DNA from 4 places in the Arthrobacter sp. NPDC057013 genome. Region 3 is predicted to be linked to each of the others. Evidence: riboswitches for the same ligand, from Rfam matches in the RefSeq annotation. Region 3 holds a riboswitch; each other region holds the start of a gene.
What was found. A riboswitch is a leader RNA that binds a small molecule or an ion and turns the genes downstream of it on or off. The one in region 3 is predicted to bind cyclic di-AMP.
Positions count from the first base shown of each region.

Region 1: it holds a riboswitch for cyclic di-AMP, as region 3 does, so the genes downstream of both, ACFTSA_RS05770 (M23 family metallopeptidase) here and ACFTSA_RS13055 (hypothetical protein) in region 3, are expected to answer to the same signal.
Region 2: it holds a riboswitch for cyclic di-AMP, as region 3 does, so the genes downstream of both, ACFTSA_RS20225 (LysM peptidoglycan-binding domain-containing protein) here and ACFTSA_RS13055 (hypothetical protein) in region 3, are expected to answer to the same signal.
Region 4: it holds a riboswitch for cyclic di-AMP, as region 3 does, so the genes downstream of both, ACFTSA_RS21910 (NlpC/P60 family protein) here and ACFTSA_RS13055 (hypothetical protein) in region 3, are expected to answer to the same signal.

Region 1 covers NZ_JBHUSE010000003.1:34,624-42,114, reverse strand. Annotated here, with positions in the region: gene ACFTSA_RS05780 (NlpC/P60 family protein) at 1-251, opposite strand, end outside; gene ACFTSA_RS05775 (C40 family peptidase) at 354-1,064, opposite strand; cyclic di-AMP (ydaO/yuaA leader) riboswitch at 1,117-1,310, opposite strand; gene ACFTSA_RS05770 (M23 family metallopeptidase) at 1,423-2,244, opposite strand; cyclic di-AMP (ydaO/yuaA leader) riboswitch at 2,256-2,498, opposite strand; gene ACFTSA_RS05765 (metal-dependent transcriptional regulator) at 2,692-3,387, opposite strand; gene serC (phosphoserine transaminase) at 3,732-4,862, shown strand; gene ACFTSA_RS05755 (DUF3027 domain-containing protein) at 5,014-5,568, opposite strand; gene ACFTSA_RS05750 (cold-shock protein) at 5,577-5,960, opposite strand; gene ACFTSA_RS05745 (hypothetical protein) at 6,144-6,377, shown strand; gene ACFTSA_RS05740 (helicase-associated domain-containing protein) at 6,388-7,491, shown strand, end outside.
Region 2 covers NZ_JBHUSE010000021.1:33-7,523, reverse strand. Annotated here, with positions in the region: gene ACFTSA_RS20235 (purine-cytosine permease family protein) at 1-1,226, opposite strand, end outside; gene ACFTSA_RS20230 (YybH family protein) at 1,223-1,648, opposite strand; gene ACFTSA_RS20225 (LysM peptidoglycan-binding domain-containing protein) at 1,885-2,856, opposite strand; cyclic di-AMP (ydaO/yuaA leader) riboswitch at 2,860-3,059, opposite strand; gene ACFTSA_RS20220 (NAD(P)(+) transhydrogenase (Re/Si-specific) subunit beta) at 3,168-4,541, opposite strand; gene ACFTSA_RS20215 (NAD(P) transhydrogenase subunit alpha) at 4,538-4,888, opposite strand; gene ACFTSA_RS20210 (Re/Si-specific NAD(P)(+) transhydrogenase subunit alpha) at 4,888-6,159, opposite strand; gene ACFTSA_RS20205 (hypothetical protein) at 6,321-6,494, opposite strand; partial or broken gene ACFTSA_RS20200 (ArgE/DapE family deacylase) at 6,463-7,392, shown strand.
Region 3 covers NZ_JBHUSE010000008.1:147,305-154,795, forward strand. Annotated here, with positions in the region: gene ACFTSA_RS13050 (glycosyltransferase) at 1-1,436, opposite strand, end outside; gene ACFTSA_RS13055 (hypothetical protein) at 1,686-2,510, opposite strand; cyclic di-AMP (ydaO/yuaA leader) riboswitch at 2,516-2,679, opposite strand; gene ACFTSA_RS13060 (ATP-binding protein) at 2,774-4,396, opposite strand; gene ACFTSA_RS13065 (response regulator transcription factor) at 4,400-5,140, opposite strand; gene ACFTSA_RS13070 (hypothetical protein) at 5,338-5,889, shown strand; gene ACFTSA_RS13075 (winged helix-turn-helix domain-containing protein) at 6,422-7,297, shown strand; gene ACFTSA_RS13080 (SixA phosphatase family protein) at 7,344-7,491, shown strand, end outside.
Region 4 covers NZ_JBHUSE010000025.1:32,609-40,099, forward strand. Annotated here, with positions in the region: gene ACFTSA_RS21900 (GTP pyrophosphokinase family protein) at 13-1,119, shown strand; gene ACFTSA_RS21905 (SulP family inorganic anion transporter) at 1,126-2,628, shown strand; cyclic di-AMP (ydaO/yuaA leader) riboswitch at 2,809-2,974, shown strand; gene ACFTSA_RS21910 (NlpC/P60 family protein) at 2,978-3,712, shown strand; gene ACFTSA_RS21915 (diguanylate cyclase) at 3,946-5,085, opposite strand; gene ACFTSA_RS21920 (bile acid:sodium symporter family protein) at 5,243-6,298, shown strand; gene ACFTSA_RS21925 (LLM class flavin-dependent oxidoreductase) at 6,295-7,491, opposite strand, start outside.

The DNA of each region.
Region 1 (7,491 bases), on a different contig from region 3:
GAGATGGTGGCCGGCGCTGCAGCGGACTGCACTTCCAGCGTGGAAGCCGGAGCGGATTCGCGCTGGACGTTGGTCTCAGCAGCGTTGGCGGCGATGCCGCTGGTCAGGACAAGACCTGAAGCAGCAGCGATAACTGCAGCCTGGCGGCTCACGCCACCGGCGTTGTCGCCGACGGCCTTGGCAATGACAGCCAGCGAGCTGGTCTTGGTGACCTCGGCGCGGTGCCGTGCAATAGTCGCACGTGTAGTCATTAAAGTTTCTCTCTTTCGTGTTCCACGGACTGCGGTAGCAGGACGTGGGTTATCGACGAGCCGGCATCTTGGGGGTAAGCCGGCCCGCCTCGAATCGGATTCTTAGCGAAGGGTGTAAAAAGCGGACGTGCCCGTTGCGGACACGGCGTGCAGGAGAGTGCCGTCCGCAGGGTTCAGCGCGCTGATCATCATGCCGTTGCCGACGTAGATGCCCACGTGGGCGCCGCCGTTCTGCATGACCAGGTCGCCGGGGGCAGGCGTGGAGGTGGGCTTCATGGCGTTCCACGCGTTGACGCGGGGAATGCTGATGCCAGCCTGCGCGTAAACCCACTGGGTAAAGCCGGAGCAGTCCCAGCCGCTGGGGGTGGTGCCGCCCCACACGTACGGGTGGCCGATGCCGGTGTACGCGATTGCAGCAAGTCCGGAAGCTGCGGCGGAGACCGCACCATCGGTGGACTTGGCGGTGACGGCCGTGGCCGCACCGGTGCTCTCGTCGCCGGCTTGGCCTGCGCCGGCCGTCTGGCTCTCGTCGCTCGACTGCGGAGCGACGGTTTCGGCGACCGGGGCTGCCACCGTGGTGACGGCAGGACGCTCGAAGGAGACAGTGGCGGTGGGCGCGGCGGTCACAGCAAGCTGTGCGGCCTGGGAACCGGTCTCCGAGGAGGCGGAAACACCAATGTTGGCGTCGGCCGCGTTGGCAGGCATGCCAACGCTCAGGATGAGTCCTGAAGCAGCTGCGATAACAGCTGCCTGGCGACCTACTGTGCCGGCATTGGCGCTAACCGCCTTGGACACGGAGTCCAACGGGTTCATACGAACCGTTTGCGCGCGGTGGCGCGCGGCATTGTGGCGTGAAGACACGAAGGTAGCCTCTCCCAATGCCTGCGAGGTGAGCTGTCGGATTCGGATGGGAGTCACCCGGCCGCTCCGCTTCCTGGGAAGCTTTGCGACTTAACCCCAAGGCCTTCTTGCGAAGACCAAAATTGGTTCCCCCGCCCCTGCCAGACGATGTAATGCGAACGGACCTTGAGCGGTGGCAGAGTTAGGCAATCCACTCAAGAGCGTCAACTTCGGAAAAGTTGACGCGGTTTAGACGGTACAGCAGTTCGGAGCCAATGTCACATTCAGGTTACGGCGTGTCACAGGAATGAGAGTGCTCACTCGGGTTGGCCTAGAGCCAGCCCATGGGATCAACGACATCCCCGTTGACCATCACCTCGAAGTGGAGGTGGCAGCCGGTGGAGGCGCCCGTGGTCCCGCTGAGGGCGATAACCTCGCCCCGGGTGACCTTCTGGCCAACCTGGACGCTGGAGGACGACAGGTGGTTGTACGTGGTCTCCAGGCCGTTGCCGTGATCGATCACGACGCGGTTGCCTCCGCCATACGGGTGCCACCCTGAGAAGGTGACCTTGCCGCTGGCTGCAGCAAGCACCTGGGTGCCGCACTCGGCGGCGAAGTCCTGGCCGCGGTGGAATTCGCCGGCTCCGCCGGTGATCGGGCTCACCCGGTAACCGAACGGCGAGGACTTGACCAGCGTGGTCAGTGGTCCGCCCAAGGTGCCCACCGAGGCCGCACGGCTGACACTGCCGGCCGACTGGGCGCTCAGGAGCTGCTTGAGCTTTCCGTCCGGGTCGCCGGTGGTGGAGACTGACGTGCGGCTGAAGTCGATCTTTGCCGCCGGTTCCGCCGAAACTTTCGGCTGCGCCGGTGATGCAGCGGACGCGGACGCCCCGCCCTGCTCGCCGGCAGCCAGGACAGGGCTGGTGGCGGGGACAGTAACAGTCAGCAGGAGGCCGGTGGCCGCGAGGGCAACGCCGGCTTTCTGCCCAACGCCACTGGCCGAGGCGAAATCCGCAACCTGCCGGAACGGACCCCGGCGGCGGCGGCGCGCTTCGCGCTGGGCGTCCCGGGGTCGGTCCGCGGCGGTGGCCTCCGCAAGGCGCGGCTCCGGAGCGGGACCAGTCGCGCGGCGGCGGCCCCGGGCATTCTGCATGGACAAGTACTGTTTCCTCTCTGGATAGCCTGCGGAGTTAGCTGTCGGATTCGGGTCAGAGAGTTCAGACCCGGTCCGCCATCACAAGCCGTTCCGGCACAGGGGTATCCCCGTAAGGATTCCTTCTGCGGAAGAGACTTGCTGCTGCGGACTTCACCCCAAGGCTGTCGAAACAGCCGGTTGTGGTTCCCCCGCCCCTGCCAGTGGGTGACTCGTTCTGCTGATCTGCTGGCAGGGTTCGGCTTCAGATCAGGTAACGCTTTTGTATCGGCGTTGCCGTTTAACTATAGGCGATTAACGGGCACGGTAATAATTCCGTTATATTCCCTGTGCAAAAGAGGTAGGTCATCCTGCCTGCAGATGTCAGACAGGATATGGCTTCCGCGCCGCTGGGCGGTTTAGGCGCCCGTTAGGCACCCTCTGGCCCCCGTAGGCACCCTCTGGAGCTTAGCCCAGGCGCACGAACACGTGCGCAGCAACTTCCGGCGGCAGTTCAAGGGCACCCTCGAACCCCGGTACGCGGACAGAGATGTACTCACCCACGCGCTCGAGCGAGACGGCGGCGCCGGGCCGGATCCCGCCTTCATCCAGCTGGAGCAGCAGCTCCGGCTCCACCTGGATGGGTTCTGCCAGGCGGCTGACGGTGACCTTGGATTCCGGGCCGTAGCCGGTCATGGCATCCAGCAGGTTCACCACCCCGTCCGAGAACGGGCGTGCCGGCTGCCCGCCGAGCGCGGCCAGGCCTGGAATCGGGTTGCCATAGGGCGATTCGGTGGGGTGGTCGAGCATTTCGTAGATCCGGCGTTCCACGCGCTCACTCATGACGTGTTCCCACCGGCACGCCTCGTCGTGGACGTAGGCCCAGTCGAGGCCGATGACGTCGGCGAGGAGGCGCTCGGCGAGCCGGTGCTTGCGCATCACCTCGGTGGCGCGCTTGCGGCCCACTTCGGTCAGTTCCAGGTGGCGGTCGCCGGAGACGACGACGAGGCCGTCGCGTTCCATCCTGCCGATGGTCTGCGAAACAGTGGGGCCCGAGTGGCGGAGACGTTCCGCGATGCGTGCCCGAAGCGCCACGATGTTCTCTTCCTCCAGCTCCAGAATGGTGCGAAGGTACATCTCCGTGGTGTCGATCAGATCCGTCATTCAGCTCAGCTCCTCGAGCACAGTATTGTGTCCGTCCCACCGTACCGCGGGCCCGCCGCACCGGGATCCGGCAAGCTGCAGCGGCGGTCCTGTATGACGGCGGCGCAGCACCGGCTGTCTGCCCGTACGTCCAGTGCCAGCTTAGCCTATTTTGAATTAGTCCGGATAATCCGCCGAGCCTGTGACGGGCACCATCTCAATGACTGGACTATGACGGTGGCGTGTTCCCGCGGTATCCGCGCTTCGGGCAGAATAAGGAGGGTCTTGGTGGCGGTCATGGTTGCCTGCCGGCCATCGCCCCGTCCCCGCCGAACCGCACTTCCATGCCGAAAATTGGAGCCACTGTGAGCGACACCAGCATCACTATTCCCGCAAACCTCCTGCCCAAGGACGGACGGTTCGGCGCCGGTCCCTCCAAGGTCAGGCCCGAGCAAATCGAGGCGCTCTCCGCAGCAGCCACGACGCTCCTTGGCACGTCCCACCGCCAGGCCCCCGTGAAGAACCTGGTTGGATCCGTCCGTGAAGGCCTCAGCACCTTCTTCCGTGCCCCCGAAGGCTACGAGGTGGTCCTCGGGGTCGGCGGTTCCACCGCATTCTGGGACGTTGCCAGCTTCGGCCTGGTGGAAGAGAAGGCACAGCACCTGTCCTTCGGCGAGTTCGGGTCCAAGTTCGCCGCGGCCACCAACAAGGCACCGTTCCTTGCGGAATCCTCCATCATCAAGTCCGAGCCCGGCACCTGCCCTGCACCCAAGGCCGAGGCCGGCGTTGACGTCTACGCCTGGCCGCAGAACGAAACCTCCACCGGCGTTGCCGCGCCCGTCCAGCGGGTGAACGGTGCCGATGAGGGCGCGCTGGTGCTGGTGGACGCAACCTCGGCTGCCGGCGGCCTTGACGTCGATGTGGCCCAGACGGACGTCTACTACTTTGCGCCGCAGAAGAACTTCGCTTCCGACGGCGGGCTGTGGCTTGGCCTGTTCTCCCCGGCAGCGCTGGAGCGGGCCGAGCGCGTTAAGGCCAGCGGGCGCTGGATCCCGGACTTCCTGGACCTGAAGACTGCCATCGACAACTCCAAGCTGAACCAGACGTACAACACCCCCTCGTTGTCCACGCTCGTCACGCTGGACGCCCAGGTGCAGTGGCTCAACGCCAACGGCGGGCTGGACTTCGCCGCCGGACGCACTGCCGACTCCGCCGGACGTATCTACAAGTGGGCGGAAGCCTCCGAATTCGCGACGCCGTTCGTCGCCAACGCCGCCGAACGCTCCAACGTCATCGCCACCATTGACTTCGATGACTCGATCGATGCCGCCGCCATCGCCAAGGTGCTTCGCGCCAACGGCATCGTGGACACCGAACCGTACCGGAAGCTGGGACGCAACCAGCTGCGCATCGCCACGTTCGTTGCCATCGAGCCCTCCGATGTCACCGCCCTGCTGGAGTGCATCGACTACGTGGTGGGCGAGCTGAAGAAGTAGTCGCCCGGTGAGGAGTTTTTGTCCAGATAATCGGGGTTTGAAGCCCGTTTAGCCCCGATATCTGGACAAAAACTCTTCTGTTAAAGCACGACGGCGCCGTCCGGACTTTCGTCCCGACGGCGCCGTTTGCTTTGTGCTCAGTTTGCCGTTGTCAGTCCTGCTCGGGACTGCCTGACTCTGCATCGGCGTCGGCCTTTGTTCCGGCGTCGGACTCTGCCTCGGCGTCCGCGGTGGTTTCGCCCGGGGCTCCGTGCGGGGCCTCGCCAGCCGCGCCCTCTTCAAGAGCTTCCTCCGCGTCCTGCTCCTGGGCGTCTTCAGGGCGCACGCGTTCGGCCCACGGCACCCACTCCGGCGCGAGGATCGACTCCGCGGACGGGAGCAGGCCAAGCTCGTTGACCGTGATCACCTTGGAACGGGAGTTGCGGGTCAGGACGGCGTACCACTGCCAGCCGATGTACCCCGGCAGCCGTGATTCGAAAAGGTGCGTGACCACGCGGTCGCCTTCGGTACGGGCCGCCAGGTGGTCCCCGATTTCGGATGCCTTTGCAATGCCTTCTATGGCGGTCCGGGCGGTGTCCACGGCAGCGGCCAGCACGGCGTCGGGCTTCCCCGTCCGCCATACCGGGACTCCGGCGCGCCCCTTGAGGGCCTTGGATCCAGCCTTGGGCTCCACCTTGGATTCGGCCTGTTCAGGTTCCGGGTTCATCGGGAGGCCTAGGCGTCCAGCTCGTCGGCAACCTTACGCAGGGCGGCGGCAATTGCCTTGCCCTTGTTGCCGTCCGGGTATTTGCCGGAGGACAGCGTGCCGGACAGGTTGTCCAGAACCGTCACCAGGTCCTGCACCAGCGGGGCAAGATCCCTTGCGCTGGGGCGTTTGGCCTTGGCGATGGACGGCGTCTTTTCAAGGACGCGCAGACCCAGGGCCTGGGCGCCCTTGCGCCCATCCGCGACGCCGAACTCAACCCGCGTGCCGGCCTTCAGTTCCGAAACTCCGGCGGGCAGCGCGGACTTGGGAAGGAACACTTCCTGCCCGTCCTCGCCCGCGAGGAATCCGAAACCTTTGTCCTTGTCGTACCACTTGACCTTGCCGGTAGGCACCTAATCAACCTTCTTCGTTCTGACGTTCTGGGGCACGGCCGGCCGTCACCGCATCCGCACCGATGTGCGGGTTCAGGGTATGACTGCCTGGTCCATGTTGGTCTCTTCCTTCAAGGTTATCCTGACTGGCAGGCTAATCCCGCTTTGAGGCGCGGCCGCGGCGCTGCTGTTAGCGTTACTTGCATGAGATCCGCGCGTATCCGGCGGCCACTGATGGCCGCGGCAGTGCTCCTTGCAGTTTTGTCCCTCGCCGCCGTCGGGGCGGTCATGGCCCTGGCCGCCGCGGGCCAGGCCGCGCCGCAGTGGATCACGTCGGCGGCCCTTTACGGCCTTCCGGCAGCTTTCCTCCTGATGCTTGTGCTGGTGGCGGACGGCGTTGCCGCCCGCCGCCGGGCAGGAACCACGGGCGGGCGGTAACGTTGGACTGATGTCCCTCATTCGAGCGCTCAGCAAGGACCTGGAGGCACGCAGCGACGAGTCACTGCGTGCCCTGTTCGCTGCGCGGCCGGACCTGATCTCCCCCGGCGTTCCCGACTTCCCTGCCCTCGCCGCCCGCGCCAGCGCCCGCGTGAGCGTGCAGCGTGCCCTGGAGCGCCTGAACCGTCCCCAGATGCAGGTCCTGGAAACCCTGCACCTCTGCACCAACACGGACACCGGACACAGCGCATCGGCCGCGGTGCTGAAGAAAGCCATTGCAGGATCAACGGTGGCCGCCGTCGAGCAGCTCCTGCAGTCGCTGCATGACCTGGCCCTCGTGCAGCGCGCGGAGCCGCCGCACGGAGCAGGACCCTCCGCCCAGCGGCAGCGCTTCTACCTTCCGGTGAGCAGCCTGAAGGACGTCGTCGGCATCTACCCGGCCGGCCTGGGGCGCAGCTACACCGAGCTCGTCAGGCTGCAGCCGGCGTTCGCCCAGCGCGTTGTCCAGCTTGTCGCGGAGCTGCACCGCAGCGGCGCGGCCGTACAGGCCGCCACCACCCCGATGGAGGCAGCGCTGGCGCTGCAGCACTGGACCTCCTCCCCCGAGGCATTGCAGGCGCTCCTCGCCACCGCCCCGGAGCGGACGGCGGCACTGCTGGCGCGGTTCAGCAACTGGGCCATGGGTGCCGTACCCCAGGCCCAGCGCAAGGCTTCCGTCGCCACTGAAGGTCACGACGTCGGACCCGTCGACTGGCTGCTCGCGCGGGGCCTGCTGGTGCCGCTGGACGCCGCCCACGTGGAGCTGCCGCACAGTGTGGGCATCTCCCTGCGCGGCGGCGCCATCATCGACAACTTCTCCCTGACTCCCCCGGCGCCAACGCTCGGCGTCACCACCGCGGCGCTGCGCCGAAACGCCGCGCTGGGCGCCATCGCGGAGACCCTGCGGCTCACCGGCGAACTGCTGCATGCGGTCAGGGACCAGCCCCTGGCTACCCTGCGGAGCGGCGGGGTGGGCATCCGCGAAATGCGGCGGCTGGCCGAGACGCTCCGCGTGGACCACCACACCACCGCCGTACTGCTGGAAGTCTGCGCCCTGTCCGGCCTGATCCGGCTG
Region 2 (7,491 bases), on a different contig from region 3:
TGGCGGCGGTTGAAGACCTGGAGCGAGTCGGCGTCGTACCATCCGCGGCGTGTCACGTACCCGATCATCATCATGATCATCCACGGAGCAGTACAGGTGATGATGAGCACCGCGAAGGTGGAGATGCTCTGCACAACGTTGAAGGCAAAGCGGCCCACAAAGATGAAGACGATCGCGATGGACCCGATGAACAGCGTGGCCTGGACGCGGGAGAACCGGGGAAAGACGCTGGAGAAGTCGAGGCCTGTTCCGTAGAGCGCGGTGGTGCCGGTGGACATTCCGCCTACCAGGGCAATGAGGCATACCGGCAGGAAGTACCAGGCAGGGGAAACGGCCAGGAGGCCGCCCACGTAGTCAGAGTTTTCAAAGAACGACGGCGCCTCCGTGGCAATGATGGTGGCTGTGACCAGCCCGAAGCCAAACGGCACGAGAGTGGCGACCTGGGCGAGAAAGGCGGCAGCCATGACTTTTCGCTTTGGCGTCTCAGCCGGGATGTATCGGGACCAGTCGCCCAGGAAGGCGCCGAAGGAGATCGGGTTGGACATGACAATCAGTGTCGATCCTATGAAGGACGGCCAGAACAGCGCGTTGGTGGCAGCATCCGCCGCCTGCCCGAACGTCCCGGCGTAGGAAGCATCGAACGAACCCGCGAATGCAAAGATGCCGAGCAGGAAGAGCAGGGATGCGGCGACCACAGCGATCTTGTTGACCCAGAGCATGAAACGGAACCCATAGATGCACACGGTCAGGATCAGGACAGCAAAGACGCCGTAGGCGAGGCTTAGCGTCACGGCGTTTTGGGGCAGCCCGACCAGGCGGTTCGCGCCCCCTACCAGCGCGTCCCCTGAGCTCCACACGGAGATGGAGAAGAAAGCGAACGCGGTCAGGAGTGACAGGAAGGACCCCACGACACGGCCGTGCACGCCCAGGTGCCCGGAGGACGAGACGGCATTGTTCATCCCATTGGTCGGGCCAAAAACAGCCATCGGGCACAGAATCAGGCCGCCGACGACGACGCCCAGGACAGTGGCCAGCAGTGCGTCCTTGAAGGACAGCCCAAAGAGAATGGGAAATGAACCCAGGACCACCGTGGCGAATGTGTTTGCACCGCCGAACACCAGCCGGAAGAGGTCCAGCGGTTTCGCGGTCCTGTCGGCAGCGGGAATCGGTTCGATGCCGTGCTTTTCGACTTCGGTCACTGCGGGGGCTTTGGAACCGTTGGTCATGAGATCGCCTTCTGGCTGGCAGGCGCCGGAGAAAGATGCTCGTGGACGGCGAGCACGCTGCCTGACTTTGTCCTGGCGAAAATGATGGTCTCCCTCTCGCGAAGGGTCTCTTGGGTGCCGGCAACGTCGATCACGGTTTCGACATCGTGGCTGAACACGGCACTGTCGCCGGCCACCTGAATGTAGGCGTTGGAGCTGGCGCATCCTGCGACCCGCCAGCCGTCCTCCACCCAGTTCTGCCACAGGTCGCGGTATTCCCCGCGCGAGCTGAGGCGGTTCGGTTCGGAATGGAAGATGAAGGTCGCATCGGGCGCGAAACAGTCGAAGTAGCCGTCTGTATCGGTGGCCGCGAAGGCGGTCATCAGCCTCTTCGCTGCTGCCTCAACCTCGGCGGTGGTCATGGCGGTGGTGATCAGGTCCACGGGAACTCACTCTCGGCGGTGCTTGCAAATGCTTCAGCCGTCACGTGTCCCAACTCACATCCGGCCAGGGTGTCAGTAAACCCGACAGGGTATTCAGCAGTCAACAATTGTTGCTTGACAGTGACTTTTGTTTCGCGCGTCGGCAGCCGACAGCGGCAGAAACGCAGCAGCGGCGGGTGCCGATGCACCCGCCGCTGCCGCATGAACCGTTCCGCCTCTCAGGCGTTTACGTGCTGTTAGGCGTTCACCCGCACGTAAGTCGAGCCGGTGAGCCAGGAGGCCGGGTGCACGATGGTTTCGTTGACACCGTTCATGCCGCTGCTGATGGCCTGCCCGCCGCCGATGTAGACGCCGACGTGTCCGCCGCTGATCATCAGGTCGCCGGGTTGCGGAGCCGAAACGGGAGTGCCGTACTGGTAGAACTGCGCGGGTGCGAGGTCGCCGACGGATTTGCCGACGGACCGCAGGGCCTGTTCCACCAGGACGGTGCAGTCCTGGGTCGCACCGAGCTGTGCCCGGGCGGAGGCCACAATGGCTGCGCCCACGCCGCCGGCCGCCGGTGCGGTCGGTGCTGCCGGGGTTATCGACGCGGAGGCGTTGTAGATTCCCATGCCGGTGGGCTCCGGGACGGCCGGGGCCGCCGGTGCCGCCGGAACGGCAGGAGCGGCCGGAACCCCGGGCACTGCCGGAGCTGCCGGAGCGGCAGGGACCGCGGGGGCTGCAGCTGCGCCCGGACCCGGGATGAGGATCTGGTCGCCGGGGTAAATGATCGACGCCAGTGACAGGCCGTTCTCTGCCAGCAGCGCATCAAGGCTGACGCCGTGGCGTGCCGCAATAGCCCCGAGGGTATCGCCGGGCATTACAGTGTGCGATGCTCCGGCCACAGCAGATCCGGCGTCTGCCGGAGCAGGGACTGCCGGTGCAGCCTGGGCCGGTGCGGCGAGCGCCTGGCCGGCGACGGACTGCACGGCGGCAGCGGCCGGGGCCGCGGCGGACTGGGCTGCACCGCCGGCAGGAGTTTCGGGCGCGTAGGCACCGGCGTGGGCGGGTGCCCCGGCGCCGAAGAGGAGACCGGAAGCGACGGCGGCCGCGGCCGCCGGCTTGGCGACCGAGGCGGCGTTGGACTTGAGGGAATACTGCAGGCCCTGCAGGGCGATGGAGGTGGTCGGGGTGGCGCGATGGCGCGCGGCCGTGGACTTACGTGACATGGTGATGTGCCTCTCCCATGCCTGCGGGGTTAGCTGTCGGGTTCGGGTGGGAGTCACCCGGTCCTGCCCGCTGCTGGGCGGTGCGTCTGGACTTAACCCCAGGCCCTGATGCGCAAGGCCGGTACTAACGTGGTTCCCCCGTCCCTGCCAGTTGTCATAGCGAACGGATCCCGGTCAGTGGCAGGGCTCGGCATTCTGCCCGGGAATGCCCTGAGCGGAACCAGGGCACCGGCCGAGGCTATCGCATCTCCGCACCAAAAGTCACATTTCGGTAACGGCCGGGGATGTGCGGAAGTGCAGGTGCCAACACCCTACAGGGCCTTCACCGCACCCAGCACCTTGGTCAGGGAATCCTTGGCGTCGCCAAACAGCAGCGTGGTCTGCGGCTCGAACATGAGGTCGTTCTCGATCCCGGCGAACCCCGGTCGCATTGAGCGCTTGAGGAACACCACCTGGCGCGCGTCCGCCACCTCGAGGATCGGCATCCCGTAGATCGGTGAGCCGGCGGTGGTCTTCGCGGCGGGGTTCACGACGTCGTTCGCGCCGACCACCAGTGCGACGTCGGCGGTGCGGAATTCGGAGTTGATCTCGCCCATTTCCTTGAGCGATTCGTAGGGCACATTGGCCTCGGCGAGGAGCACGTTCATGTGCCCGGGCATGCGGCCGGCCACGGGATGGATGGCGAAGTCCACGCGGATTCCCCGGGTTTCCAAGGCCTGCGCCAGCTCTGCCGCGGTGTGCTGGCCCTGGGCCACAGCCAGCCCGTAGCCGGGAACGATGATGACCCGCTGAGCGTAGCCCAGCAGCACCGCCACGTCCTCCGCGCTCGACGAGCGGACCGGGCGGTCGCTCACGGCGGTGGATCCCGCCGTCGAGCCTCCCCGGAAGGCGCCGAACAGGATGCCGGCCACGCTACGGCCCATGGCCGCGGCCATCGCCCGGGTGAGGATGGTGCCCGACGCGCCCACGAGCGTACCGGCCACCACCAGGAGCACGTTCCCCAGCACCAGTCCGGACGCTGCAACCGCGAGGCCGGTGAACGCGTTGAGCAGGGAGATGACGATCGGCACGTCGGCGCCGCCCACCGGCAGCACCAGCAGCACGCCTGCCACCAGCCCCAGCAGCAGGAGCAGCAGCGCCAGGACGAGGGATCCGCCCGTCACGACGGCGACGGCGGCACCGACTGCGGCGAGCAGCACCGCCCCCATGAGCACCGCCAGCCCGGGGAACACCACGGGGCGGGTGGTCATGAGCTCCTGCAGTTTCGCGAACGTCACGGCTGAGCCGGCGAAGGAGACCGCTCCGACCAGCAGGGTGAAGACGACGGCGACGCGCACCCAGGCGTCCTCCGCATGCGGCAGTTCCAGCAGCGCCACGAGCGCTGCGGCGCCGCCGCCCACGCCGTTGAAGAGGGCGACGAGCTGCGGCATCTGGGTCATCTTGACCCGCCTGGCCACGGGGGCGGCCACCCCGGAACCGACGACGATGGCGCCCAGGATCAGGGGAACGTTGTCGAGCCGGGTTGAGAAAAAGACGGTCACGACGGCGACCAGCGCACCGAAGGCGCCGATGAGGTTGCCGCGGCGGGCGGTGCGCGGCGAATTCAGTCCCTTCAGGGCAAGGATGAAGAAGACGGCGGCCGCGAGGTAGAGCAGGGCGGTGACGTTGGGGTCGAGGAGGGTCACCGCGTGGCCTCCGTGTTCTCCCTGGTTTCGCCCTGCGTCTCACTCGGGGCGGGCTTGGCCGGTTTATCCGGCTTGCGGCCACGGAACATCTCGAGCATGCGGTCGGTTACCACGAAGCCGCCCACCAGGTTCGCGGTGGCAAGAACGACGGCGAGCAGCGCCACCGCGAGGACCCAGGGGTGCGTGGCCTGGCCGGCGACGATGATGGCGCCCACCAGGATGATCCCGTGGATCGCGTTCGCGCCGGACATCAGGGGCGTATGCAGCGTGCTGGAAACCTTGGACACCACTTCGAAGCCGACAAACACCGCAAGCACGGTGATGGTCAGCAGGCTGATGCCGTCCATCAGACCACCCCTTCGTTTTCCGACGCCTTCACTGGGTCTTCCGCCATCTCGTCCGCGAGGTCGCTGTCTGTCCCGTCTGCAATGTCCCCCGGCGCGTCGGCTGATACATCTGCCGGCGCGTGCTCGCCGGAGAGTGCAGCGAGAGCCTCGGCTGTCGGCGAATGGCGCACCACGCCGTCGTGCGTCAGGCAGGCACCTGCGATCACGTCGTCGTCGAAGTCCGGGACCACCGTCCCGCCCCTGGTCATCAGGGCCAGCAGGTTGGCCACGTTTTTCGCGTAGAGCCGGGAGGCGTCCGTGGGCATGGCGGACGGCGCGTCCTTGAGGCCGACGACGGCGGTGGTCCCCTTGCCGTCGGCGGTGGGGACGTGGATGTCCCGGCCGGCGACGGACCCCTCGACGTTGCCGCCGGATTCCGCGGCGAGGTCGACGACGACCGACCCCGGGCGCATGCCCTGCACCATTTCGCGGGTCACCAGGAGCGGTGCATGCCTGCCGGGGACCGCCGCCGTGGTGATCAATACGTCGGCATCGGCGACGTGCGGCGCCAGCAGCTGCCGCTGCAGCGCGCCGCGGTCTGCGCTCAGTTCGCGGGCGTACCCGCCGGCTGCCTCGGCCGTCTCCAGGTCCAGTTTGATGAAGGTGCCACCCATGGACGTGACTTCTTCCGCCGAGGACGGCCGGATGTCGTTGGCGGAGACGCGGGCGCCGAGCCGCTTCGCGGTTCCGATCGCCTGCAGCCCGGCCACGCCGACGCCGAGCACCAGCACCCGGGCGGGCGGGACGGTTCCGGCGGCGGTCATGTAGAGCGGGAAGAAGCGGGGTAGGCGGATGGCGGCTTCGAGGACGCAGCGGTAGCCGGCCACGAGGGCCTGCGAGGAGAGGGCGTCCATGGACTGGGCCCGGGAGATGCGCGGCACGAGCTCGAGCGCGAAGGACGTGACCCCGCCTTCGGCGAGCGCCCTCACGGTGGCGAGTTCGGACGACGGTGAGGCCAGACCCACGGTAACGGCGCCCCGTTTCAGGGCTGCCGCCGTCGGAAGTTCCAGCGGACGGACGTGCGCAAGGATATCCAGCCCGGCGGGATCGAGGTCGGCAACGATCTGGGCGCCTGCCTGGCGGTATTCGTCATCGGCGTGGCCGGCGGAGACGCCCGCCCGGGATTCGACCAGCACCTCCAGGCCCAGTCCGGCCAGCTGCTTTACGGTTTCCGGGGTCGCAGCGACCCGCCGTTCGCCCTCCCGGCGCTCCCGCGCTATGCCCAGCTTCACCCGCCACGTCCTTCCAACGGGTGCAGCGGCGCCTTACTCCCGGAGTCCCGGAAACTACCGGGTTCCCGGACCTTGGGGCCCGGACGGACGGAGCGGCCCTGCTGCACGTAGTTGGCTAGAGTCTATGGCCCAAGGCGGCGTGGCGGGAGGGTGACGGCCGTTTAGTCGTCGTTGATCCCGGCGGCCTCGAGTTCACCGCGGACCAGCCGGCGCACCACCTCGGTGAGAAGCTCTGTGCCGCGAACGGCGTCCTCGTCACGCGTGAATTCGGCTTCGTTGTGGGAAATGCCTTCCTCGCTGGCCTGGTCCCGTTCGCCGTGGCATGCGCCGATCATCGACGGCTGGCTTTACGGCCGGGGCGCGGGAGACATGAAGGCCGGCCTTGCCGCGAATCTGTTTGCTTTCGACGCCGTCCGCTCAGCCGGCCTGGAACCGGCGGCCCGGATCCACTTCCAGTCAGTCGTTGAGGAGGAGTGCACCGGTAACGGCTCGCTGGCCGCTCATTTGCGCGGCTACCGGGCAGACGCCGTCATCATCCCGGAACCCGAGGAGGACATGCTGGTGCGCGCCAACGTTGGCGTCCTCTGGTTCAAGGTGCGCGTCACCGGGAATCCTACGCACCCGCGAGAGATGGGCTCCGGCTTCAACGCCATCGACGCCGCGTACACAGCTATGACCGCGCTTCGCGAGGTTGAAGAGAAGTGGAATGCAGACCGGGGCAGCCACCAGTATTTCGAGAACCTTGACCATCCCATCAACTTCAACTTCGGCGGCATTTCCGGCGGCGACTGGCCATCGAGCGTGCCTGCCTGGTGCGAATTCGATGTGCGTGCCGCCATCTACCCGGGCATCAGCGCCGACACGGCCTGGGCCGAACTGAAGGAGTGCCTTGCCGGGCTCTCCCGGGGACCTGAGCCCATCAACGCTGTCCCCACGAAGACCGGCTTCTACTCGGAGGGCTACGTCCTCGAGCCCGGCAGCGATGCCGAAAACCTGCTGGAGCAGACGCACCGCCGGGTCTTCGACGGGGACCTTCAAAGCTTCACGACGCCGGGATATTTGGATGGGCGCGTTTTCGCCCTCTACGCGGACACCCCGGCTCTGGTCTACGGGCCCGTTTCCGAAGCGATCCACGGGTTCGATGAGCGTGTGTCCGTGGAATCGGTACGCCGCATCACCAAGAGCATTGCCCTGTTCATCGCTAACTGGTGTGGGGTCAAGGAACACCGCTAACAGTGCCGGTGTGCCGTTCCTTCCGGCCGCCGCTAATAATGATGCTCCTATTGGTGTCAACCGTTCGGCGCCGCACGTCGTGACAGGGTGACCGGGGAA
Region 3 (7,491 bases):
GGAAGGGATGCCTCGGAGGCGTCGGGGTCTGCGGGACCGGTGGCAGGGGAGGTGGCCGGGCCTGCCGTAGTGATGGCGGAAACCGGCCGTCGCCGCCGGAAGACCCACAGCCGGAACAGCAGGAACTTCAGCGCGGTGGCCGTGAGGTTCGCGGCGGTGACGGTTGCGAGCTCAAGCCAGCGGTCCGGCGTCGTTCCTCCCGGCAGTGCGCCGCTGTGGACCAGGGCGAGCGCACCGGAGGTGAGGGCGAGCCCGATCCCGAAAACCAGCATGCCTTCAAAGTGGTGGCGGGCAACATCGCTGTTGCCGGCGATGCCGAACGTGAAGCGCCGGTTCGCAGCGGTGTTGGCCACGGCCGTGGTGAGCAGGGCCAGCAGGTTGGCCAGCTGCGGGTCCATCAGGTTGCGGCAGAGGTAGAAGAGGACCAGATATGCCAGGGTGGAGGCCACGCCGATGGTGCCGAACCGCACCAGCTGGCCGAACAGGCTGCCGCCCGGGCTCTGCTCCTGGCCGCGTGAGGCGGCGGGGAGGGGGCCGCGGGCAAGCGCAGCGCGGAGTTCCGCGACGGGGATGCGGCCGGTGACCATGTCCTTGCTGAGCCGGGCCATGCCGCGCATATCGGCGAGGGCCGTCTGGACGATGTCCACGCTGGAGTTGGGGTCGTCGGTCCAGTCCACCGGCACCTCGTGGACGCGGAGGCCGCACCGCTCGGCGAGGACCAGCAGTTCGGTGTCGAAAAACCAGGCGGTGTCCACGGTGTGCGGCAGGATCCGCCGGGCGATGTCGGCGCGGATGGCCTTGAAGCCGCACTGCGCATCGCTGAAGTGGGCGCCCATCAGGGACTGCAGCATGAAGTTGTAGCTGCGGGAGATGAATTCGCGCCTCGGCCCGCGGACCACCCGGGAGTTGCGGGTCAGGCGCGTGCCGATGGCCAGCTCCGAGTGGCCGGAGATCAGGGGTGCCAGGAGCGGTCCCAGCGCGGCCAGGTCTGTGGAGAGGTCCACGTCCATGTAAGCGAGGACGGGTGACGGTGAAGCCAGCCAGACTTTCCGCAGGGCGTTGCCGCGGCCCTTCTCCTCGAGGTGCACCACGGTGACCTCGCGGAGTTCCCGGGCCACGCGTTCGGCGGCCATGAGCGTGCCGTCGGTGCTTGCGTTGTCCGCAACGGTGATGCGGAACGAGTGCGGGAACGTGCCGCGCAGGTAGGCGTGGAGCCGACGCAGGCACTCCTCCAGGTCGCGTTCCTCGTTGTAGACCGGGATGGTCACGTCCAGGACCGGTACCGCGGTGGAGGTGTCGATGGGCGACCGCCGCGGATGCCCGATGAGGGTCTGCACCGGGGCCTGTCCGGCCGCGCCGGCTCCATGGGGCGCGTGCGGCTGCAGGTGCAGCGGTGGGTGCGGCGGGGTTCCTGAGTCCTGGTCAGTGATGGTCATGCATCAACAGTGGCGACCGCTGTTATGAGGGTTTTAGGGCGAAGCTGTGCAGGGGCTGTGGAAGTGCTTCAGCACCGCGTTCTCCCGCGAAGTGGCGGCATATCCGCACCTTTTTGCCTGCCGCGGGAAGACCGGGGACAGCAAAAGGGCCCCGGATCCTGGCGGATCCGGGGCCCTGGGCATCTAAGCCGGGCACCCTAGAGCGGTGCAGAAATGGTCGCCGTCAGCCGGTCCGGCCGCGGCAACCGGTCAGTACCAGTTGTGGGCGAGGTGCCAGTTCAGCGCGCCACACGGGGAGTCGTAGCGCTCCTTGATGTAGTCCAGGCCCCAGTTGATCTGGGTGCGGTAGTTGGTGCGGTAGTCCGCCCCGGCGGTCGCCATCTTCTCGGCGGGCAGCGACTGGACGATGCCGTAGGCGCCGCTGCTGGCGTTGGTGGCCGTCGTGCGCCAGTCCGATTCCTTGGTCCACAGCCGCTGCAGGCACTGCATCTGGTCTGCGGACCAGCCGAAGGAGCCCAGCTTGCTGGCCGCGTAGGCCTGGGCGCCGGCGGGGTCGTTCAGGGCAACAGGCGCTGCGGCCTTCGCGGGAGCAACCTTCGCGGCCACCTTGACGGCGGGCGCGGCCTTGGCAACCGGCGCGGCCTTCGGTGCAGCTTTGGTGACTGCCTTCGGGGCCGCGGCCTTGGCGGCCTTGGGGGCCGCAGCCTTGGGAGCAGCCTTGGCGGTCGCCTTGGTGGCTGACTGCGGAGCGATGGACGCCGCGGAGGGGGCCGGCAGAGCCGAGATCAGCGTCTTGTCGAAGCTCAGCGTCTGCCCGGCGTCGGCGGTGGCCGCAGACGTCACGGCGGCTGTAGGCGTAGCCTGGTCGGCCGCGTGGCCTGCGGCGCCGACGCCCACGAGCACGGCCGCGGCAGTGGTCAGGACCGCTGCCCGGCGACCGAGCGACGGAAGGCCGGCAGCGAAGCGGCCAAATGCAGTCTTGGGCTGGGCCGGCTCGGCGCGGTGGCGTGAAATCGTGGCGTCAGTCTTGTGCGAGGCGCGTTCAGGGCGCGCCTGAGTCTTAAATTCAGACATGGTGGATTGCCTCTCAACACCTGCGGAGTTAGCTGTCGGGTTCGGATGAGGTCATCCGGCCGCACGGAAAATTCACGTGTCGGCTTCACCCCAAGGGCTGATGCGGTAAGCCCGGGACTCTGGTTCCCCCGCCTCTGCCTGATCTAGCGGAATCCGGGAAGCGGCAGAGCTGGGCGTCAATCCGGAGATGCGGCTCTAGTGGTGGCCGCACCATATCGACGGTACAGGAGGCTTTTGATTAAGTCACATTTAGGTAACGGGAATCACGACGACGGCGCGGCGCCTTGTGCGGGCAGGCGGACGGCAAATTCCGTCCGGCCGGGCCGGGACGAAACCTCCACCGTGCCGCCGTGCGCTTCCACGATTGACTGCACGATGGACAGGCCCAGGCCGCTGGTTCCCTCTTCCGAGGCCACGCCCGGTTCTCCCTGTGAAGTCCCCGGTTCTCCCCGCGAATCCGCGGCACGGAGGTCCGTTGCGCCATCCGTGCCAGCGCCCCTCGCCGCTGCCGATGCAGGCGCCATGGGAGACCGCGCCGGCGTCGCACGTGAGGCGTCTGCGCGGGCGAAGCGGGCGAAGACCTTGTCCACGAATTCGGGCGCGATGCCGGCGCCGTCGTCCGTGACAGTAATCACAGCGCTGCCGTCGGCCGAACGCATCACTCCGGTGGTCACCGTGGTGCCGGGCGAGGTGTGCTTGCGGGCATTGGAGAGCAGATTGACGAGGACCTGGTGGAGCTGGGATGCATCGCCCCGGACGGACACCGGTTCCTCGGGAAGGTCGAGGTGCCACGCCCGGTCCGGTGCCATGACTTTCTCGTCGCTGACGGTCTCGATCACCAACTGGGTGAGGTCGACGTCGCTGAGCTTGAGCGGCTGGCCCTCGTCGAGCCTGGCGAGCAGCAGGAGATCCTCCACCAGCGCGGTCATGCGCTCCGACTGGCTCTGCACGCGTGCAAGTGAGCGCTGGCCGTCCGGGCTGAACTGTTCGGTCATGCGCATCAGCTCGGTGTAGCCGCGGATGGCCGTCAGCGGAGTCCGGAGCTCGTGCGAGGCGTCCGCCACAAACTGCCGCACCTTCATTTCGCTTTCCTGCCGCGCTTCCAGCGCGTTGGAGACGTTGTCCAGCATCTGGTTCAGAGCGTTCCCCACGCTGCCCACTTCGGTTCCGGGATGGGCGTTCGACGGCGGGACGCGGACCGCGAGTGCCACCTCACCGGCGTTCAGCGGCAGGCGCGACACCTGCGTGGCCACCTCGGAGAGCTGCTCCAGCGGCTTCATGGTGCGGCGGATGAGCACCGTCCCGGCGAGGCCGATCAGCACGAGTCCGCCCAACGAGACGATGGTGATGGTCCAGACCAGCGACGTCAGTGTGCTCTGCTTCTCTGCCAGGGGAAGCCCGGTCACCATGACTTCGCCGTAGGGCGTCTGGGCGGCAACAAGACGGTAGTCACCCGTGGACAGGGCACGGTCGACGGGGACGCCATCGCGGCGGAGCTCCAGAAGGGTCTGGTTGTCTGCGGCCGAGAGCGTCTTGCGGGTGGCATCCGATGCCAGGAACCCGGCGCTGACCTGCCCGGACTGGATCCTGGCCACGAGGGTTCCCACCCGCTGGCCCCGGCCTTCGAGGGGGTCCGGCCTGTTGCCAGCGGAGCCGAGCGGCGGACGGCCAAAGTCCCGGGCCCTGTCAGCGGCTCCCGTGAGCTGGTCGTCGAGCTGTCGGGTCAGGAACGAATCCATCGAGGCGTAGCTGAAGAGGCCGATGGCAGCGCAAATGGCCACCAGAAGCGCCATGGCCACGAGGACCAGGCGGGTGCGCAGGTGCCAGGTGCCCGGCTTCAGCCAGCTTCGGCGCTGGGTACGGACTGCACCGGAAAGGTTTGCCACGGCCTACTCTGCCGGCTTGATGACGTAGCCCGCACCGCGGACCGTGTGGATCATTGGCGGGTGCACGGCATCCACCTTCTTGCGCAGGTAGGAGATGTACAGCTCAACGATGTTGGCCTGGCCGCCGAAGTCGTAGTTCCACACGCGGTCCAGGATCTGGGCCTTGCTGACCACGCGCCTGGGGTTCTCCATGAGGTAGCGCAGCAGCTCGAACTGGGTGGCGGTCAGCTGCAGCTCGTCGCCGGCCCGGGTGACTTCGCGGGTGTCGAGGTTCAGGACAAGGTCGCCCACCACGAGCTCGGCGGAATCCATGGCGGCCACGCCGGAGCGCTGGACCAGCCGGTGCAGCCGCAGCAGGACTTCCTCCATGCTGAACGGCTTGGTGACGTAGTCGTCGCCGCCCGCGGCGAGGCCCACGATGCGGTCCTGCACCGCGTCCTTGGCGGTGAGGAACAGGGCCGGGACCTCCGGCGCGAAGGCGCGGATCCTGCCCAGGAGCTCGACGCCGTCGAACCCGGGAAGCATCACGTCAAGCACCAGCACGTCCGGGCGGAACTCCTTGGCGAGTTTCACGGCCTCGGGGCCGTCGGCAGCGACGGCGACGGACCAGCCGGCCATGCGCAGGCCCATGCTCATGAGCTCCGAGAGGCTCGGCTCGTCGTCGACCACCAGAGCACGGATGGGGGATCCGTCCGGGTGGGTCAGCTGGGGAAGGTTGTTGGTCATGGAGTGCGAAGTGGCCATGTGACAACTCTCCGTCCTGGTGTTTAGCCGCCGCTTTGGCAACCCTGTGCGCCGGCTGTGAATCCCAGCCTAGCGAGCTGAAAGGCGCCGTATACGCATTTTTCAGGTCACAGCCATGGCTCTTCCGCCGCACAGGACAATCACAGGAAGGCTTTCCAGTCTGGAACGGACACTTCCGCATCCCTAAGGAGATAGCAATGAGCGGACAGCGGCAGGCACCTGTTCCAGAAAGCACACCACTGCCTTCGGCGCCGCAGCCGGATGGGCATTCCCCCGGATGGGGCTTTGGCGGGGGAACCCCGCCGTCGGCCGGAAAAGCCGGCGGACCGGCGGCCAACGGCAAGCCGTGGACCATGAAGCGCGGGCTGGTGGTGGCCGGTGCGGCTACGGTTCTGGCCGCTGGCGCAGGAGCAACCGTGTACGGCCTGGGCACCAACGCTGCCGCTGCCGGCGGAACGGCTGCCGGTGCCCAGGGCGGCCTGCCACAGGATGGCGGATCGATGGGCAGGCCGGGCGGCATGCAGGCGCCGGGCAGCGGAACCGTGCCCGGCCAGGGAGGCGACTTCGCGCCCAACGGACTCGGCGGCATGGGGAGCGGTTTTCTGCGGCGGTCCATTCGGAGTACGTCGTCGAGGAGAACGGGCAGTACGTCACCAAGGTGGCGCAGATCGGCACCGTCTCCAGCGTTTCCGGAAAGGCGCAGCGCCAAGGCTGACCGGGCGCTGCCGCCGCCGTTCCTTCGGATTTGACCAGCCCCCCATCCGCCCTTGGACAAAAATTTCCGCTCCGGGCTGCGTCATAGCTGGACAATCGGCGGATCGCGGCTGCGGGTTTCCGGCATTTCAGATGTCATTGAATATTCGGTGTGAATTTACCGAGAAATCGAAGAAGATTCTGCAGGAGTAGCTTTCCGACCGTCCGTTCGGGAAAAAGAATCAAAAAATCGGCCACTGGCAAAACTGTGATTTAGCGCACAAACCGGCCGTTTGTCTCAGCATGCGGACGGTTCCGTCCATTGTTACTTGCAAGTTTTCATTGTTACGTTGCACACTTTCAAATGTGAACAAGAACTCAACAGCACCTGCAGCCGCAGAATATTGGTCCAGCACACCCGCTGCTGCCGACATGCGCTGTTGTCGAATGCACGCCTAACTTTCACCACCCCAACAAAGTTTTTAGGCATTCGCCCCCAGCCCAGCGTAGGGCGCCCCTCCCCAGAATCATTGCGGGGACCCAAGCATTCAGCCGCGATGACGGCCATTCACATTGAGGTAAGCATTCATGTCAGTTGCATCCGGATACGTCCACATCTCAGTCCGTAACGCCAACAAGGCGGGCCAGCCGCAGGGCCTGCGCCAGGGATTCGGCGCCCGTCCCGCTTACGCTCCCGGAGGCCAGGCCAACAGCATTCCCGCCGCCCCCGGCTACGCACCGCAGGGCTACAATCCGAACTCCTACGGCCAGCTGCGTGCCGTGCAGGCTGACGAAGCCGCGCCGCTTACCGCACCCACCCCTCTCGTGGCCCCGGCCGCCACGGCGCCGGTCCGCCCCGTGCCGAATGACAACGTCGCCCGCGGGTTCGTCCTGTACATGGGCATCGACGAGGAAACGGCGGCCGCCGCCGGCACCTCGATCGCCAAGCTTGCCCAGGAGATCCGGGCCTACGCCCAGTCGCTGGTGACCGGCGCCGAGAGCTACGCCGCCGTCGCCGTGGCTCCGGCCAGCGCCCCTGGCTCGGCGCTCGAGGTCGTCCGTTCCACCTTCGGTGACCCCACGGTCAATGCCCGGCAGCGCACCGAGACTGCCCGCGTTCAGCCGGCACAGGACCCGCGTCCTTCCGGTGTCTTGATCGACCTCGCCCGCCGCGAGGTGCACCTCGACGGCGAGTCCCTGAACCTCACATTCAAGGAATTCGAACTCCTCAACTACCTCGTGGAGAATGGCACCCGCACCGTGGGCCGCGACGAACTGCTCGAGGGCCTGTGGCGCAACGCCGAAGAAGTGCCGAACGAGCGCACCATCGACGTCCACATCCGCCGCCTGCGTTCCAAGCTCGGCCGCCTCGCCAACACCGTGCGCACCGTCCGCGGCCAGGGCTACCGCTTCTACGAGCACCCCGAGGTCGTTGTCTGGGCCGCTCCGGAGTACTCGATCTAGTCATCTCCGCCCGAACAGCCCAGGCGGCTGGGGATAGGCTTGGGCCATGAGTGCGCACCATAAGAAGCGGTTGGTCCTGATGCGCCACGCCAAGGCCGACTGGCCCGGCGGGGTGGCCGACCACGAGCGCCCCTTGGAGGAACGCGGCCACCGTGAGGCCCCCCTTGCCGGTAAATGGCTGCTCAAGCACAACA
Region 4 (7,491 bases), on a different contig from region 3:
TAGTTTGGACACATGGCAAGCAACTGGGATCGCCTGGACGTCACTCAGCGCGACTCCGTGCAGGAAAGCGTGGAACTCTACGAGCGCGTCCGGCCCGCCCTGAAACTCGTCACCCGGGAAGTCCTGCAGATCCTGCGGACAATGCTCAAGGACACCGAGGTCACCCCGCTGTTCGTCACCGGCCGGACCAAGTCGGTGGATTCCTTCCGGGAGAAGATCTCCCGGACCGAGGAACCGCTGGAACCGGGCGGCCCGCGGCTCCTGAAGTTCCCGGACCCGTTCCGGACCCTCAACGACATGGTGGGCGTGCGCGTCATCACCAAACTGCCAACGGAGAACGCCCTGGTGGCCAACCTGATCAAGCGCCAGCGGAACCTCTTCGACTGCCGCGGAGACCGCGAAAAGGACATCGGCTCGATCGAGTCCGGAACCTATGGCTACTCCAGCCGGCACCTGATCCTGCGCACCATCCAGAACGATGTGGTGAAGAACTACCAGCAGGTTTTCAACCCTGAAGTCCCGCCCAACGGCAGCTACTTCTTTGAATGCCAGATCCGCACCGTCTTCGCCCACGCGTGGAGCGAGATCGAGCACGACATCCGGTTCAAGGCCGAGGACCCGCGGGCATGGACGCCGCATTTCGACCGCCAGTTCACCGCCACAGCGGCAATGCTGGAGACCGTGGAGAGCGCCTTCGCGGACCTGCATGAACGGTACGAGGAGGTCCGCAGCTACTGGGACGTGGACGGCGAGGGCGCGGCGCAGCTCACTCCCAACCGGATCCGCGACGTCTGGCGCACCCTGCTCCCGCACGTAGACCGTAAAGTGGATGATGACTGGGGATGGGCGGCCGAACTCCTGGCGGCCCACGGACTCAAGCAGACCGTGCAGCTTGCCGGCCTGCTCAGCGCCAACCGGATCACCGAGGTCCGCAGGGCCCTGGACCACCGCTACTCCCCCGGCCCGGACCGCCTCCTGGATGACCTCCTGCTGTGGCAGTACGGCACCAAACACATCGACCTCACCGCCGAGGCGCCCGACGCCGTTCCCCACCCGCGGCGCGACAGCCTCCTGCGGCGGCTGAAGCAGATCGAGCGTTACCGCCAGACCAAGAAATAGAGTTCCATGAAGCCCGAACAGCTCCAGTCCGTCCGGGCCACGCTCCGTTCCCCGCGGCGCCTCAAGACCGAGGCCCTCGCCGGACTGGTGGTGGCCCTTGCCCTCATTCCGGAAGCCATCGCGTTCTCCGTGATCGCCGGCGTGGATCCCCGGATCGGGCTGTTCGCCTCCTTCACCATGGCCGTCACCATCTCCTTCGTGGGCGGCCGGCCTGCAATGATCTCGGCCGCAACTGGCGCCGTCGCCCTGGTGATCGCGCCGCTGATGCGCAGCCACGGACTGGACCACCTGATCGCCGCGGTTATCCTCGCCGGGGTGTTCCAGATCCTGCTCGCCGTCCTGGGCGTCACCCGGCTCATGCGTTTCATCCCGCGTTCGGTGATGGTGGGCTTCGTGAACGCGCTGGCCATCCTCGTGTTCATGGCCCAGCTGCCGGAACTGATCGGGGTTCCCTGGCCCGTGTATCCGCTGGTCGCTGCGGGCCTGCTGATCGTCGTCGGCCTCCGGCGGATTACGACGGACGTGCCGTCACCCTTGGTGGCCATCGTCCTCCTGACGGTCCTCGCCGTAGTGGCCGGCATCGACATTCCCACCGTCCAAGACAAGGGCCGGCTGCCGGAAAGCCTGCCGACGCTGTTTATCCCTCAGGTGCCCCTGACGTGGGAAACCTTCCAGACCATCGCCCCCTTCTCACTGTCCATGGCGCTGGTGGGGCTGCTGGAATCACTGATGACCGCCAAGCTCGTGGACGACATCACCGATACCCGCTCCAACAAGACCCGCGAATCCTTGGGCCAGGGCGTGGCCAACATCGTCACCGGTTTCCTGGGCGGCATGGGCGGCTGCGCGGTCATCGGGCAGACCATGATCAACGTCAAGGGTTCCGGCGCCCGGAGCCGGGTGTCCACCTTCCTCGCCGGCGCCTTCCTGCTGGTGCTGGTGGTCACCCTGGGCGACATCGTGGGCCTCATCCCCATGGCGGCGCTGGTGGCGGTGATGATCTTCATCTCGGCCATCACCTTCGACTGGCACTCCGTTGCGCGCTCAACGCTCAGGCGTATGCCCAAATCGGAAACTGCAGTCATGCTGATCACCGTGGGCACGGTGGTGGTCACGCACAACCTGGCGATCGGCGTCGGCGTCGGGGTGCTGGCAGCGATGGCGATGTTCGCCCGCCGGGTGGCCCATTTCGCCACCGTGGAGCGGACGGAAGTGGAGCTCAACGGCCGGACGGTAGCCACCTACACGGTGAACGGCGAACTGTTCTTCGCCTCCTCCAACGACCTCTACACACAGTTCAACTATGCCCGCGACGCCGGGCCGGACATCCACAGCGTTGTGATCGATCTGCACGCCTCCCACCTGTGGGACGCATCCACCATCGCCGCGCTCGACTCCGTCACGGAGAAATACCGCAGGCACGGCCGCGAGGTGGAACTGATCGGCCTTAACTCAGCCAGCATCCAAATGCGGGAACGGCTCGCCGGCAAACTCAATGCGGCGGAGTGAGGTTCACCACACTAATCACACCCTGAACCCATAGCTGACGCGGGCCAGCACGATGTGAACGACACGGCCCCGTTACCTGAATGTGACATTGAGCGAAGCCTCCCGTACGGTGGAAAACGTGCCATTTTCATCGAGGAGGCACTCCCGCGCTGATTGCCTAACTCTGCCGCAGCCCGAGGAACCAATCGAAAACCCATGTCCGGCAGAGACGGGGAAACCACTTTTCGGCCCGCTTGAAGCGGGCCTTGGGGTGAAGCCGCACGGTTCCTGACCACGCTCAGGACCGCGGCCGGGTGCCTCCCATCCGAATCCGACAGCTCACCTCGCAGGCATCGGGAGAGGCTTCTTCATGTCGTTCCGCTTTATTTCTGGCCGCCGTGCTGCGGCCATCCTTGCAGCATCCGGCCTGGCCTTCACTGGCAGCGTCGCGGCCAATGCCGCCAACGCTCCGGCCCAGCAGGCCCAGGCTCCCGCCGGCGTCTTCGCGACGGCAGGCCAGGTCCAGGCTCCCCTGAGCGCCGCTTCCAGCGTCAAGATCGACTTCGAGCGCCCCGCGGTCAAGTCCGCACCCGCCCCGGCGGTGGCAGCACCTGTCGTCGTCGCAAAGCCGGCAGTCAAGAAGGCTGCGGCACCTGCCGCCGCCAAGGTCGCCGTGAAGGCCGCGGCTCCCGCACCCAAGGTCGCCGTGAAGGCCGCGGCTCCCGCAACCAAGGTCGCCGTGAAGGCCGCGGCTCCCGCGCCGAAGGCGCCGGTCAAGGCTGCTGCAGGCGTCAACGCAGCCATGCTGGCCTCGGCTTACGCCCAGATCGGCATCACGCAGGACTGCACCGCCATGGTGGAGAAGGCCCTCGGCGCCGCCGGCATCCACGTGGGTGACCTCGCCCCGATGCAGTTCCTCAGCTACGGCAAGGTGGTTTCCACCCCGCAGCCCGGCGACATGGTGGTCCAGTCGGGCCACGTGGCCATCTACGCCGGCGGCGGGAAGGTCATCAGCGGCGGCATGAACGGCATCAACGCCACCATGGCCCACCCGCTCTCCTGGCTTACCGCCACCGGCCCCGTCACGTTCGTGCGCGCGGCCTAGCAGCCGCGCGGCCCGGCGGAACTGAATAAACCGCCGTGTTCCGCTGCCTTGGGGGCGGCGGAACACGGCCACCCCCCAAGGTGCTCCCACCTTTCCACAAGGACTGCGGAACACACTGGCTGTGCCTGATGAAAGACCGCAGTCTCCGGCTGCGAGTCAGGATCACCGGGTCCGGATTGTCCCCCATGCATTCCGGATCCGGCGCCTGCCTTTAAGACGGCAGCAACCCCGCCTCAGCCCCTGACCGTGCGGTTCCGACCCTGCGATTTGGCTTCGTAGAGGGCGACGTCTGCGGCTGCGATCACCTCGTCGAGATCGGCGGTTTTCGCGTTGTAGGTCGAAATTCCGTAGCTGACGGTCGGCATCCGCAGCAGCTCGGGAATGTGCTGCTCTGCCAGCCTCCTGCTAATTTCGCCCGCGATGATTTCCGCGCTCTTGGGGCCGGCACCGGGAAGCAGCAGGATGAACTCCTCGCCGCCGTAGCGCCCCGCGACGTCCGTGGACCGGACCGATGCGCTGCACGCTGCGGCAAACGCCTGCAGCGCCAGGTCCCCCGCCGCGTGGCCGAAGGTGTCATTGACCGATTTGAAGTGGTCGAGGTCGGCGAGGATCAGGGACCCGCCGCTATTGGCGGTCCTGCTGCGTTCCAGTTCCTCTGCGGCCGCCTCCAGAAAGGCGCCGCGGTTGAACAATCCCGTGAGCCCGTCCTGGGTGGCGACCGTCCGCAGCGCCCGGGTCTGCTGCTCGGTGCTCAGCCCCGCCATGCTGAAGGAAACCACCACCAGCAGCACCATGGTGACCATGGTGGTCACCGCGGACCCGAAGTAGGTGGTGAAAACAGGACCGTTCGGCCCTTGGATCAGGAACACCAGCAGGCGGCAGGAGTAGAAGAAGGCCACCCCGCCGGCCGCGATGGCCATGGGGATCCGCACCCGGGAGTAGCCGGGTTCAAGCCGCCACAGTTCGTGCGAAGCCAGCCCGATAAGCACGGCCATGGACGCCAGGAAAACAGCACCGCCGGCCCACGTGTTGGATCCCGGGCTGTCGACGCCGGCGGCGGCGCCGGCAATGACCGGCAGCGCCACGGACAGCCACAGGTTGTACTTCAGGTTCCGCAGGGACCGCGCCCCGGCCCAGACGCCTGCCGCGCCGGACACCAGAAGGAAGTTGCCCAGCGGATTGGCCCAGACCTGCTGCGGCGTGCCGTTGAGCAGGAAGGATGCCGAGCCGGAGAGGAACAGGAGGAGGGCGGCGCACCACCAGGCGCTGTAGGGCGAGCGGGTGCTGCGGAACGTTGAAAAGTAGAACAGCAACGCCAGAACCAGGGTCATCGCCGCGAAGGCAACCCGCAGTGTTGCCGTGTCTAGGATCATTCCGTCCCCTTGAATGCCGATCCAGTGCAATCCAGTATCGCACCGGGAACGATCGGGGCCCGGCCCGTGCCGCAGAAAATTTTGCCGGGCACGACACATTTGTCAGACATCAGTCATGAATTGGCCCGTTGCGGCGCTCCGGTGCCAGCATTATTGAATGCTTGAGGCAACAAAATACCCCGTATCCGCTCCCCCGGCCACGGAGGCCGGCGCCGCACCCCTGAACCCGGCCCTTGCCGCGGAAGCCAGGATTGCGCGCGTCGCGGTGACCGTCTTCCCCCTTCTGGTCCTCGCAGCGGGGGTCGCCGGCTTCCTGCTTCCCGGCGCCTTCAAACCCCTCGGCCCGGCGGTGCCGTACCTGCTGGGAATCATCATGTTCTGCATGGGCCTGACGCTGACGCCGCCGGACTTCACGGCCGTTGCCCGCAGGCCCTGGGCTGTGGTGCTGGGCATCGTGGCCCACTACGTCATCATGCCCGGGGCAGGCTGGGCAATCGCCACCCTTCTCCACCTGGAGCCCGCACTCGCCGTCGGCCTGATCCTTGTCGGCTGCGCTCCCTCCGGCACGGCCTCCAACGTGATGGCGTTCCTGGCCAAGGGCGATGTGGCCCTGTCTGTGGCGGTGGCCAGTGTATCCACGCTGATCGCTCCGGTGGTCACGCCCGTCCTGGTGCTGTTCCTGGCCGGTTCCTTCCTGACCATCGACGCGGGCGGCATGGTGCTGGACATCGTCAAGACCGTGCTGCTGCCGGTGGTGGCGGGCCTCCTGGCCCGGCTGTTCCTCAAGAACCTCGTTGCCAAGGCACTTCCGGCACTCCCCTGGGCGTCCGCCGTCGTTATTTCCCTCATCGTGGCGGTAGTGGTGGCGGGAAGTGCCAACAAGATCCTGGCTGCCGGTGGCATTGTGTTCCTGGCCGTGGTGCTGCACAACGGCTTCGGCCTGGGCCTGGGCTACCTCGCCGGCAAGGTGGGCCGCCTGGACGCCAAGGCACGCAGGGCACTCGCTTTCGAGGTGGGCATGCAGAACTCGGGCCTGGCGGCGACGCTGGCCACCGCCCACTTCACGCCGCTGGCGGCCCTGCCGTCGGCCGTGTTCTCGCTGTGGCACAACATCTCCGGTGCCATCGTCGCTGCCTGGCTGGCCCGCAAGCCCTTGCCCGGGAACCCCGAAGTGCCGGAGCAGCCGGAACTGCCCGTGCAGCAGAACGCCTAAGCGGGTACGGCTTCCTCCGAGCCTGCCGGGGCAAAGGCGCTGGCGGGCCTCGGCAGTCCGTAGTGCTCACGCAGCGTGTTCCCCGTGTACTGCCGGCGGAACAGCCCGCGGGACCGCAGGATCGGAATGACGTGGTCCACGAAGGCGTCAAGACCCGAGGGCAATACGGGCGGCATGATGTTGAAGCCATCGGCCGCGCCTTTTTCGAACCACTCCTGGATGGCGTCCGCCACCTGCTCGGGCGTTCCGGAGAAGGTGCGGTGCCCGCGCCCGCCGCCCAGCCTGCCGATGAGCTGCCGCACGGTAAGCCGCTCGCGCCGGGCGAGCTCCACAATCAGCGTGTACCGGCTCTTGGCCCCCTCGATCGCATCCTCAGAGGGAAGGTCCTCGGGCAGCTGCGCATCCAGCGGAAGGGATTCCGGCGAGACCCGCAGGACGCCGGCCAGCTGCTTCCTCGCGTGCTCGGGGTGGATGAGCTCATCGAGCTGCCTTTCCAGCCGCCGTGCCTCGTGCTCGGTGGAGCCGATCACCGGGACAATGCCGGGCAGGATCTTGATGTGGTCCGGGTTCCGGCCCGCGGCCGCCGTCTTCCGCTTCAGGTCGGCGTAGAAGCGCTGCGCCTCGGCGAGGGTCTGCTGCGCCGTGAACACCGCCTCGGCGTAGCGGGCGGCGAAGTCCTTGCCGTCTTCGGAGGAACCGGCCTGGACGATGACGGGGTGGCCCTGCGGTGAACGCGGCACGTCCAGGGGACCCTGGATCCGGAAGTAGCGGCCGGTGTGGTTGATGGCGTGGACGCGGGAGCTGTCCGCCCAGACGCCGTTGCCCTTGTCCCCGACAGCGGCGTCGTCTTCCCAGCTGTCCCAGAGCTTCCTGGCGGCGTCGAGGAATTCGGCGGCGCGCTCGTAGCGGCGCCAGTGCGCGGGCTGGTCCTCCAGGGAGAAGTTCCGCGCGGCTGCCTCACCCGCCGTCGTCACCACGTTCCACCCGGCCCGTCCGCCGCTGATGTGGTCCAACGAGGCGAACCTGCGGGCCAGGTTGTAGGGGTCGTTGTAGGTGGTGGAGGCGGTGCCGATCAGGCCGATCCGCTTGGTTACGGCGGCGATGGCACTGAGCAGGACCGTCGGCTCGAGCGTCCCGTACGGGCGCTGGCGCACGTCGCCGTGCAGCACGGGCGAGTCCGCGAAGAAGATCGA